DNA from 3 places in the Streptomyces sp. NPDC037273 genome. Region 3 is predicted to be linked to each of the others. Evidence: riboswitches for the same ligand, from Rfam matches in the RefSeq annotation. Region 3 holds a riboswitch; each other region holds the start of a gene.
What was found. Region 3 has a riboswitch for cobalamin ahead of ACZ7G1_RS33275 (ABC transporter substrate-binding protein). Riboswitches for the same ligand answer to the same signal wherever they lie in the genome.

Region 1: linked by a shared signal. The riboswitch ahead of ACZ7G1_RS10560 (ribonucleoside-diphosphate reductase subunit alpha) and the one ahead of ACZ7G1_RS33275 (ABC transporter substrate-binding protein) in region 3 are both predicted to bind cobalamin.
Region 2: linked by a shared signal. The riboswitch ahead of ACZ7G1_RS32310 (cobalamin biosynthesis protein) and the one ahead of ACZ7G1_RS33275 (ABC transporter substrate-binding protein) in region 3 are both predicted to bind cobalamin.

The regions. Positions count from the first base shown of each region.
Region 1 covers NZ_JBVJVO010000003.1:272,534-275,865, forward strand. The annotation lists gene ACZ7G1_RS10560 (ribonucleoside-diphosphate reductase subunit alpha) at 1-1,571, opposite strand, end outside; cobalamin riboswitch at 1,703-1,862, opposite strand; gene ACZ7G1_RS10565 (GNAT family N-acetyltransferase) at 1,880-2,380, opposite strand; gene mctP (monocarboxylate uptake permease MctP) at 2,452-3,332, opposite strand, start outside.
Region 2 covers NZ_JBVJVO010000016.1:132,968-136,299, reverse strand. The annotation lists gene ACZ7G1_RS32320 (inorganic phosphate transporter) at 1-947, shown strand, start outside; gene ACZ7G1_RS32315 (hypothetical protein) at 964-1,185, shown strand; cobalamin riboswitch at 1,300-1,439, shown strand; gene ACZ7G1_RS32310 (cobalamin biosynthesis protein) at 1,475-2,449, shown strand; gene ACZ7G1_RS32305 (cobyric acid synthase) at 2,446-3,332, shown strand, end outside.
Region 3 covers NZ_JBVJVO010000017.1:133,741-137,072, reverse strand. The annotation lists gene ACZ7G1_RS33285 (GlxA family transcriptional regulator) at 1-916, opposite strand, end outside; gene ACZ7G1_RS33280 (HD domain-containing protein) at 989-1,627, shown strand; cobalamin riboswitch at 1,620-1,755, shown strand; gene ACZ7G1_RS33275 (ABC transporter substrate-binding protein) at 1,798-2,772, shown strand; gene ACZ7G1_RS33270 (FecCD family ABC transporter permease) at 2,769-3,332, shown strand, end outside.

The DNA.
Region 1 (3,332 bases), on a different contig from region 3:
GCGGAGTCGAACGGCAGCTTCAGCTGGAAGAAGACGTCCTGGAGACCCATGGCGCCCAGGCCGACCGGACGCCAGCGGGCGTTGGAGTTGCCGGCCTGCTCGGTCGGGTAGAAGTTGATGTCGACGACCCGGTCGAGGAAGGTGACGGCCGTGCGGACGGTCTCGTCCAGGCGGTCCCAGTCGATGTCCGAACCCACGACGAACGAGCCGAGGTTGACCGAGCCGAGGTTGCAGACCGCGGTCTCGCCGTCGTTCGTGACCTCGATGATCTCGGTGCAGAGGTTCGAGGAGTGCACGACCGAGCCCGGCTCGGCGGTCTGGTTGGCCGTGCGGTTCGAGGCGTCCTTGAAGGTCATCCAGCCGTTGCCGGTCTGCGCCAGGGTCCGCATCATGCGGCCGTACAGGTCGCGGGCCGGCATCGACTTGCGGGCCAGGCCCTTGGCCTCGGCGGCGCGGTAGGCGGCGTCGAACTCGTCGCCCCACAGGTCGACGAGCTCGGGCACGTCCGAGGGGGAGAACAGCGACCAGTCGGCGTCCGCGTTGACCCGGCGCATGAACTCGTCCGGGATCCAGTGCGCCAGGTTCAGGTTGTGCGTACGGCGCTGGTCCTCGCCCGTGTTGTCGCGGAGCTCAAGGAACTCCTCGATGTCGGCGTGCCAGGTCTCCAGGTAGACCGCGGCGGCGCCCTTGCGGCGGCCGCCCTGGTTCACGGCGGCGACGGAGGCGTCGAGGGTCTTCAGGAACGGGACGATGCCGTTCGAGTGGCCGTTGGTGCCGCGGATCAGCGAACCGCGGGCGCGGATGCGGGAGTAGGACAGCCCGATGCCGCCGGCGTGCTTCGAGAGGCGCGCGACCTGGTGGTAGCGGTCGTAGATGGAGTCCAGCTCGTCCTGGGGGGAGTCCAGGAGGTAGCAGGAGGACATCTGCGGGTGGCGGGTGCCCGAGTTGAAGAGCGTGGGGGAGGAGGGCAGGTAGTCCAGGCGGCTCATCAGGCCGTAGAGGGCCGCCACCTCGTCGAGCGCGCGGACGCTCTCGTCCTCCGCGAGGCCGCAGGCCACCCGGAGCATGAAGTGCTGGGGGGTCTCGATCACCTTGCGGGTGATCGGGTGGCGCAGCAGGTAGCGCGAGTAGAGGGTGCGCAGACCGAAGTAGCCGAAGCGGTCGTCGCCGGCGGCGTCGATCGTGGCGTCGAGGCGGTCGGCGTGCAGCGCGACGAAGTCGGCGGTGCGGTCGGCGATCAGGCCCTCGCGGTGACCGACGGCCACGGAGGCGGAGAAGGAGACCGCGCCCTGGCCGGCCGCCTCGTCGGCGATGGTGAGGGTCAGGAGCCGGGCGGCGAGCCGGGAGTACGCCGGGTCCTCGGCGATCAGGCCCGCGGCCGCCTCGGTGGCCAGCTCGCGCAGTTCCGCCTCGTCCGACGCGGCGCTGCGGCCGCGCAGCGCGGCGGCGGCGACCTTGCCGGGGTCGGTGTCGGGGAGATCGGCGGTGAGATCGGTCAGGGTCCGCAGCAGTACGGTGCCGGGTCCGTCGCTCTCGATCTCCGTGGCCGGATCGGCGGGCGCGATGGTCACGTGGGGGCTCTCCCTCGCTCGGCTCCTGGCCGCGGGCGGGGGAAGGCGGGCGAGGCATCCGTACGCGCGGATGCGCCGCGTCCACCGGCCCACTCCGCGAGGCCCGGACGTCAGTGACACCCGGAACGGACGGACCGGGTGCGCCGCCGGCAGGTCCTCGGACTCGCTCCGTACGAAACCGCACGAAGCACACCGTTGCGGGACAGTTCCGGATTCGCGCCGGATTTCCCTGCGTCGACAGCGAGGATGAGCATACATGTGGGGGGCGCCGCTGACGGCACCCCCCACATGTTGTGTCGGTCCGGGGGCTACAGCTCCAGGGCGTAGGTCCGCAGGGAGTGCTCGGGGATCGGCTGCCAGTCCCGTTCCGGCGTGCGGACGAAGCCCATCCGCTCGTAGATCCGGTGCGCCGAGACCATCTTGGCGTCCGTGGAGAGCACCAGGCGGGCGCAGTCGGGAAGGGCCCGCGCCCGGTCCGCACAGGCCCGTACGAGCGCCTCTCCGACGCCCCTGCCGCGGGCCTCCGGCGCGACCACGAGCATCCGGAACTCGGCCTCGCCGGGGACGGCGATGTCCGCCCAGGTGGTGCCGCCGGGGGCGAAGGTCACCCCGCCGATGATCCGGCCGTCCGCGTCGGCGGCGACCAGGACCTCGCTCTCGCGCGCCCGGCGCTCCGTGTCGCGCAGTACGGCCAGGTAGAAATCGTCCTCGCCGTGCAGCAGCAGCCCGTCGTTCAGATACGTGAAGCCGGTGAGGTCGCCGAGCTCCTCGTACTCCTCGGGCCGTACCGCCCTGATCGTGAAGTCCATGACGCCAGTCTGCCCCGGCGGCGCGCGAAGGGGCCCGGGGATTTCCCCCGGGCCCCCGCCGTGCCTACGGGTCAGTGCGCGCCGGCGCCGACCTTCGGGGCCGCGGTGCGGGAGACGGCGTCGCCCGCGTCGGCCGTGTAGTCCTCGGGGGAGGTCTCGTCGATGCCCTCGGGGGCCTTGAGGGCCTTGAGGACGAAGGTCAGGACGACCGTGACGACGACGTTGAGGACGAAGGCGGTGAGACCGATGTAGCCGATCTCGCCGATGCCGGGGATCTCGGCGGCCGAGCCGCCGAAGTGCTTCTGGGTCGGGCTGGCGACGCCGTACGCGGCCGCCGTGCCGTAGACCATGCCGACGGCCCAGCCGGCGAGCAGCGCCCAGCGGTGGAACCAGCGGGTGAACAGACCGCCGACCAGGGCCGGGAAGGTCTGCAGGATCCAGATGCCGCCGAGCAGCTGGAAGTTGATCGCGACCGTCTTGTCCATGGTGAGGACGAAGACCAGCGCGCCGACCTTCACCAGGAGCGAGACCAGCTTGGAGACCTTGGTCTCCTGCGCCGGGGTCGCGTCCTTCTTGATGAAGTCCTTGTAGATGTTCCTGGTGAAGAGGTTGGCCGCGGCGATCGACATGATCGCGGCCGGGACGAGCGCGCCGATGCCGATCGCGGCGAACGCGACGCCCGCGAACCAGGCCGGGAACATGGTCTCGAACAGCTGCGGGATGGCGAGCTGGCCGTTCTTCACCTTGATGCCGGCGGCGATCGCCATGAAACCGAGCAGCGCGAGCAGGCCCAGCATCAGCGAGTACAGCGGCAGGATCGTGGTGTTGCGGCGGATGACCTCACGGCTCCGGGACGACAGGGTCGCCGTGATGGAGTGCGGGTACATGAACAGCGCGAGCGCCGAGCCGAGCGCCAGCGTCGCGTACGTCCACTGGCCTGCCTCACCGGGGA
Region 2 (3,332 bases), on a different contig from region 3:
ACGCGCTGATGGGCGGCCTCATCGGTGCGACGATCGCCTCGATCGGCGTCAGCGGTGTCAACGGCGACGTCGTCGTCACCAAGGTCCTCATCCCGGCCATCGCCGCTCCGATCGTCGCGGGCATCGCCGCGATGCTGGGCACGAAGCTGACGTACAAGATCGGCGCCAAGACCGACGAGAAGCACACCGCCAAGGGCTACCGGGTCGGCCAGATCGCCTCCGCCGGCCTCGTCTCCCTCGCCCACGGCACCAACGACGCCCAGAAGACGATGGGCATCATCACCCTCGCCCTGGTCGCCGGCGGCACCCTCGCCCCGGGCTCCAACCCGCCGGTCTGGGTCATCGTGTCCGCGGGCCTGGCGATCGCGCTCGGCACCTACCTCGGCGGCTGGCGCATCATCCGCACCATGGGCAAGGGCCTCACGGACCTCCAGCCGCAGCAGGGCTTCGCCGCCCAGACCAGCGCGGCCACGGTCATCCTGGCCTCCTCCCACCTGGGCTTCTCCCTCTCCACCACGCACTCCGTCTCCGGTGCCGTGATGGGCGCGGGCCTGGGCCGCAAGGGCGGCGTCGTCCGCTGGTCGACGGCCACCCGCATGTTCGTCGCCTGGGGCCTGACCCTGCCGGCCGCCGGCCTGGTCGCCGCGGGAGCCGAGTACATCGCCCGCCAGGGCGACTGGGGCGTCTACACGGTCGCGGCCTTCCTGGTCGCCTCCTGCCTCGGCATCTGGCTGATCTCCCGCCGCCAGGTGGTCGACCACACCAACGTCAACGACGTCGAGGCCGAGGCCGAGGCCGACGGCGTGGTCACCACCGCGATCGCCGCCGTCACCCCGCCGCCGGCCGGCTCCGTCGCCGCCGTCGCGGACGAGGACCTCAAGACCACCATCCCCGCGCCGGTCCCCACGGACCCTGCCGCTCCCCCGGCCCCCGCCGCCGCGGTCTAAGGAACTGGAACCAAGCATGAAGATCGACTGGGCAGCCCTCGGCTCCGTCTTCGGAGTCAGCCTCGTGGCGACCGTCGCCCTGGTGGGCCTCTTCACCCTCGGCATCATCGGCCTCTCCAAGCAGGAGCAGGCCGCCGCCCAGGGCGGCTCCGCCGTCCTGGCCCGCACCGGCGCCTACGCCTGCTTCGCCCTGTGCCTGGCGGCCGTGGCGTACGGCATCTACCTGATCGTCGCCTGACGGTCCCCGGTTACCTCGGCCGGGCGGTCCGCACCTTCGGGAGCGGGCCGCCCGGCCGTCGTGTTTGTGGTGCTCCGCACAGTGACGCGACGCAGGTCAAGGGTGAGTTGACGGGTGTTCTCGGCCCGTGGTGGACTTCCGGGGCCATTACGGCGGCAGCAGAGGAAGCCCGGTGCGAATCCGGCGCGGTCCCGCCACTGTGACCGGATCCGAAGGGTCCGGGAGTCAGGAACTCTCGCCGCCGGTCACGTCGATCCAGGGCGCGGACCCTGAGTGAGGACATAGCGCCATGCCCGGCTGCAGCCGCAGCGTTTCCCGAGCCACCGGTGTCTTCGCGTACGGAGCGGCCCTCGGCCTCGCCGTCGACCGGCTCGTCGGCGATCCCCGCCGCGGCCATCCCGTCGCCGCGTTCGGCCGGGCGGCGGCCGGCGTCGAACGGGCCCTGTGGCACGACCACCGCGGCTGGGGAGCCCTCCACACGGCCGTCTGCGCCGGGACCACCGCCGCCGCCGGCGCCCTCGCCGCCCGTACGGTACGGGGCAGCCGCGCCGCCTCCGTCGCCCTGACCGCGGCCGCCGTCTGGGCCGTCGTCGGCGGGACGACCCTGGGGCGCGAGGCCCGCGCCATCGGCGGCGCGCTGGCCGCCGGGGACCTGGAGGTGGCGCGCGAGCGGCTGCCCCACCTCTGCGGGCGCGACCCGCACTCCCTCGACGGTCCCGCGATGGCCCGCGCGGTCGTCGAATCCGTCGCCGAGAACACCTCCGACGCGGTGGTCGGCGCCCTGTTCTGGGGCGCCGTCGCGGGCGTGCCGGGACTCGTCGGCTTCCGGGCCGTCAACACCCTGGACGCGATGGTCGGGCACAAGTCGCCGCGGCTGCGCCGCTTCGGCTGGGCCTCGGCCCGGCTCGACGACGTGGCCGGCTGGCCCGGGGCGCGCCTCACCGCCGCCCTGGCGACCGTCGCCGGCGGGAACCCGCGCGGGGCCGTACGGGCCTGGCGGGCGGACGCGGCGAAGCACCCCAGCCCCAACGCAGGACCCGTCGAGGCCTCCTTCGCGGGCTCCCTCGGCGTGCGGCTCGGCGGCACCCTCGCGTACGGCGGCCGGGTCGAGCACCGGCCCGTGCTCAACGGGGAGGGGCGGGCCGTCGAGGTCGCCGACATCGAGCGGGCGGTCCGGCTGTCCCGCCGGGTCACCGGACTGACCCTGGCCGCCTGCGTGGGCGGCCGGCTGATCGCGAGCGCGCTGAAGCGGAGGAACGCATGAGGGGTGGCGGACTGCTCGTCGCCGGGACCACGTCGGACGCCGGCAAGAGCGTCGTGACGGCCGGCATCTGCCGCTGGCTGGTCCGGCAGGGGATCAAGGTCGCACCGTTCAAGGGACAGAACATGTCCCTCAACTCCTTCGTCACCCGCGAGGGCGCCGAGATCGGCCGCGCCCAGGCCATGCAGGCGCAGGCCGCGCGCGTCGAAGCGACCGCCCTGATGAACCCGGTGCTGCTCAAGCCCGGCAGCGACCGCTCCAGCCAGGTCGTCCTCATGGGCAAGCCGGTCGGCGAGCTGAGCGCCCGCGGCTACCACGGCGGGCGGCAGAAGGAACTCTTCGAGCCCGTCCTGGCGTGCCTGGAGGAACTCCGGGGCAGATACGACGCCGTGATCTGCGAAGGGGCGGGCAGTCCGGCCGAGATCAACCTGCGGCGCACGGACATCGTGAACATGGGCATCGCGCGGGCCGCGAAGCTGCCCGTGGTCGTCGTCGGCGACATCGACCGGGGCGGTGTCTTCGCCCAGTTCTTCGGCACGACGGCGCTCCTGAGCCCCGAGGACCAGTCCCTCGTCGCCGGCTACCTGGTCAACAAGTTCCGCGGTGACGTGACCCTGCTCGAACCCGGCCTCGACATGCTCCAGGGCCTCACCGGCCGCCGTACCTTCGGCGTCCTGCCGTACGCCCACGGTCTCGGCATCGACGAGGAGGACGGCCTCCGCGTCTCCCTGCGGGGCACCGTCCGCGAGTCCGTGGTCGCCCCGCCGGTCGGCGCCGACGTGCTGCGGGTCGCCGTCTGCGCGATCCCCCTGATGTCCAACTTCACCGACGTCGACGCGCTGGCCGCCGAACCGGGCGTCGTCGTCCGCTTCGTCGACCGTCCGGA
Region 3 (3,332 bases):
ACAGATACGCGGAGGGCGTCACCCCGAAATGCCGGGCGAACGCCCTCCGCAGCGTCTCGTCGCTCCCGAGCCCGCTCCGCGCCGCCGCCCCCGTCACGCTCGCCCCGCCCTCCAGCAGCATCCGCGCCGCCTCCACCCGCACCCGCTCCACGTACCCCGCGGGCGTCGCCCCGACCTGCTCCCGGAACAGGCGGGCCAGATGCCGCGGGCTGACCCCCGCGCGCCGCGCGAGCACCGGCGCGCTGTGGTCCGCCGCCGGATCGGCCGCCACCGCGTCCAGGAGCGGCCGGACCACCGGATGCCCCGTCGGGGGAGTCCGCGAGGCCGCCGAGAACTGCGACTGCCCGCCCGGCCGCTGCAGGAACACCACCAGGTCCCGCGCCACCGCCCGGGCCGCCCCGGGCCCCCGGTCCTCCTCCAGGAGCGCCAGGCACAGGTCGATCCCGGCCGTCACCCCCGCCGAGGACCACACCTCCCCGTCCCGCACGTGGATCGCGTCCCGGTCCACCGCCACCGCCGGGAACCGGCGCGCCAGCTCCGCCGCGTGCTCCCAGTGCGTGGCCGCCCGCCGCCCGGCCAGCAGCCCCGCCGCCGCCAGCGCGAACGCGCCCGTGCACACCGACGCCACCCGCCCCGAGCGCGCCGCGAGCCCCGCCACCACCGGCGCCGCCGCCACGCACCGCTCCACGTCCACCGCCCCGGGCACGAGCAGCGTGTCCGCGCCCGTGACCTCCCCGGCCGCCCGGTCCGCGCCGATCCGCAGCCCGCAGGAGGTCCGTACGTCCCGCCCGTCGGGCGTGCACACCCGCACCCGGTAACCGGACCCGGCCGTCGAGAACACCTCCAGCGGGGCCGAGACATCGAGCAGCCTGACCCCGTCGAAGGCGAACACCCACACCTCGTGCGTCGTCGTCATGTGTCCGATTCTGTGGGATGCCTGTCCCTGAGGACATGGCGGGCCCGCCCCGCCGGCGACGAGGCTTGCCCCATGAACCCGATGCAGCTCATCCCCGACAGCAAGCTCGCCACCGCCGCCACCGAACTCGTCCGCGACACCACCGGCGACCTCGTGTACGACCACTCCCGCCGCGTCTACCTCTTCGGCGCCCTCCAGGGCCGCGCCCGCGGCCTCGCGTTCGACCCCGAACTGCTCTACGTCGGCGCGATGTTCCACGACCTCGGCCTCGGCGAGAAGCACCGGGGGAGCGGCCGCCGCTTCGAGGTCGACGGGGCCGAGGAGGCCGCCGCGTTCCTCCGGGGCCAGGGCGCCGACGAGGACGCCGTCCGCCGCGTCTGGACCGCCATCGCCCTGCACACCACCCCCGGCGTACCGGAGTTCATGGAGCCCGAGGTGGCGCTCGTGACGGCCGGAGTCGAGTACGACGTGCTCGGCATCGGCTACGACGACCCCGCCGCCGTCACCCCGGAGGACCGGGCCGCGATCGTCGCCGCCCACCCCCGGCCCGACTTCAAGAACCGCATCCTGGCGGCCTTCGCCGAGGGCATCGCGCCCAAACCCGGCACCACCTTCGGCAACGTCAAGGCCGACGTGCTCCGCCACTACGTGCCCGGCTTCGTCCCCGGCGACTTCGTGAGCACCATCCGCGACTCGTCCTGGCCCGAGTGAGAGACTGGCCGGGACCAACGGGCGGCAGGACCCAGGAAGCCGGTGCGAATCCGGCACGGTCCCGCCACTGTGACCGCCCCCCCCCGTCGGGGCGGAAGCCAGGAACTGACCTGCCGCCTTCTCACCGCCGATCGGGGACGTGGAAATCCCCGGAGGAGGCCTGTTCCCGCATGTCCTGGCGCCGCCCGCTGCTGTCCGCAGCCGCACTGATCCCCCTGCTCGCCGCCTGCTCGGCCGCCCCCGAGGCCGCCGCGCCCGCCGCGAAACCCGCCGCGGGATTCCCGTACACCGTCACCAACTGCGGAGTGACGACCACCTACCAGGCGCCGCCGAAGCGCGCGGTCGCCATGAACCAGCACGTCACCGAGATCATGCTGGCCCTCGGCCTGGAGAAGTCGCTCGTCGGCACCGCGTACCTCGACGACGCGATCCTGCCCGCCTACAAGAAGGCGTACGACTCCGTCCCCGTCCTGGCGAAGGAGTACCCGTCCAAGGAGGCGCTCCTCGCGGCCAATCCCGACTTCGTGTACGGCGGTTACTCCTCGGCCTTCTCCGCCAAGGACGGCCGCAGCCGTGACGACCTCGGGCGCTCCGGCATCCACACCCGGCTCAACACCGAGTACTGCCCCACGGGTTCGCCCTCCGTCGAGGACCTCTACCGCGAAGTCCGCGAGACCGGCCGCACGTTCGGCGTCGGAGACCGGGCGGAGGCATGGATCCGGCAGGCCCGCGCCGGCGTCTCCGCCACCGCGAAGCGGCTCGCCGGCGTCGAACCCGTCTCCGTCTTCGTGTACGACAGCGGCGACAAGACCGCCTTCACCGCGGGCGGCAAGGGCATCGGCGACGAGCTCATCACCCGCGCCGGCGGCCGGAACGTCTTCGCCGACCTCGACAAGGCCTTCGGCGACGCCACCTGGGAACAGGTCGTCGACCGCCGCCCCGAGGTCGTCGTGATCTACGACTACGGCTCCACCACCGTCGAACAGAAGAAGAAGCGGCTCCTCGACGACCCCGCGCTCAAGGACGTCCCCGCGATCAGGAACCGCAGGTTCGCCGTCCTGCCGCTCTCCGACACCGTCCTCGGCGTCCGCGTCCCCGCCGCCGTCGACAAGCTCGCCGCCCAGCTCCACCCCGCCGCCCGGTGACCGCGACCCTCCCGCCGGCCCGGACGACTCCCGTCCGGGCCCCGGCCCCCGCGCGCCCCGTCCGGTACGCGCTCGTCGTCGCCGGACTCGTCCTCGCCCTCGCCGCCGCCGCGCTCGCCTCCCTCGCCCTCGGCTCCGTCCGCGTCCCGCCCGGCCAGGTCCTCGACGCCCTCACCGGGCGGGCGGGCCCCTCGCCGTACCGGACGATCGTGCTCGACGTACGCCTGCCCCGGGTCCTCCTCGGGACCGTCGTCGGCGCCGGACTCGCCGTCGTCGGCGCCGTCCTCCAGGCCCTCGTACGCAACCGGCTCGCCGACCCCTTCCTCCTCGGGATCTCCTCCGGAGCCTCCGCCGGCGCCGTCCTCGTCCTGGTCCTCGGCATCGGGGGAGGGGTCACCACCACGCTCGCCCTGCCCGCCGGAGCCTTCGCCGGCGCCCTCCTCGCCCTCGTCCTCGTCTACGGGCTCGCGCGCCGCGGCGGGACCATGACCGGCACCCGGCTCGTCCTCGCCGGAGTCGCCGTCTCCTACATCCTGTCCGCCCTCGCCACCCTGCTCCTC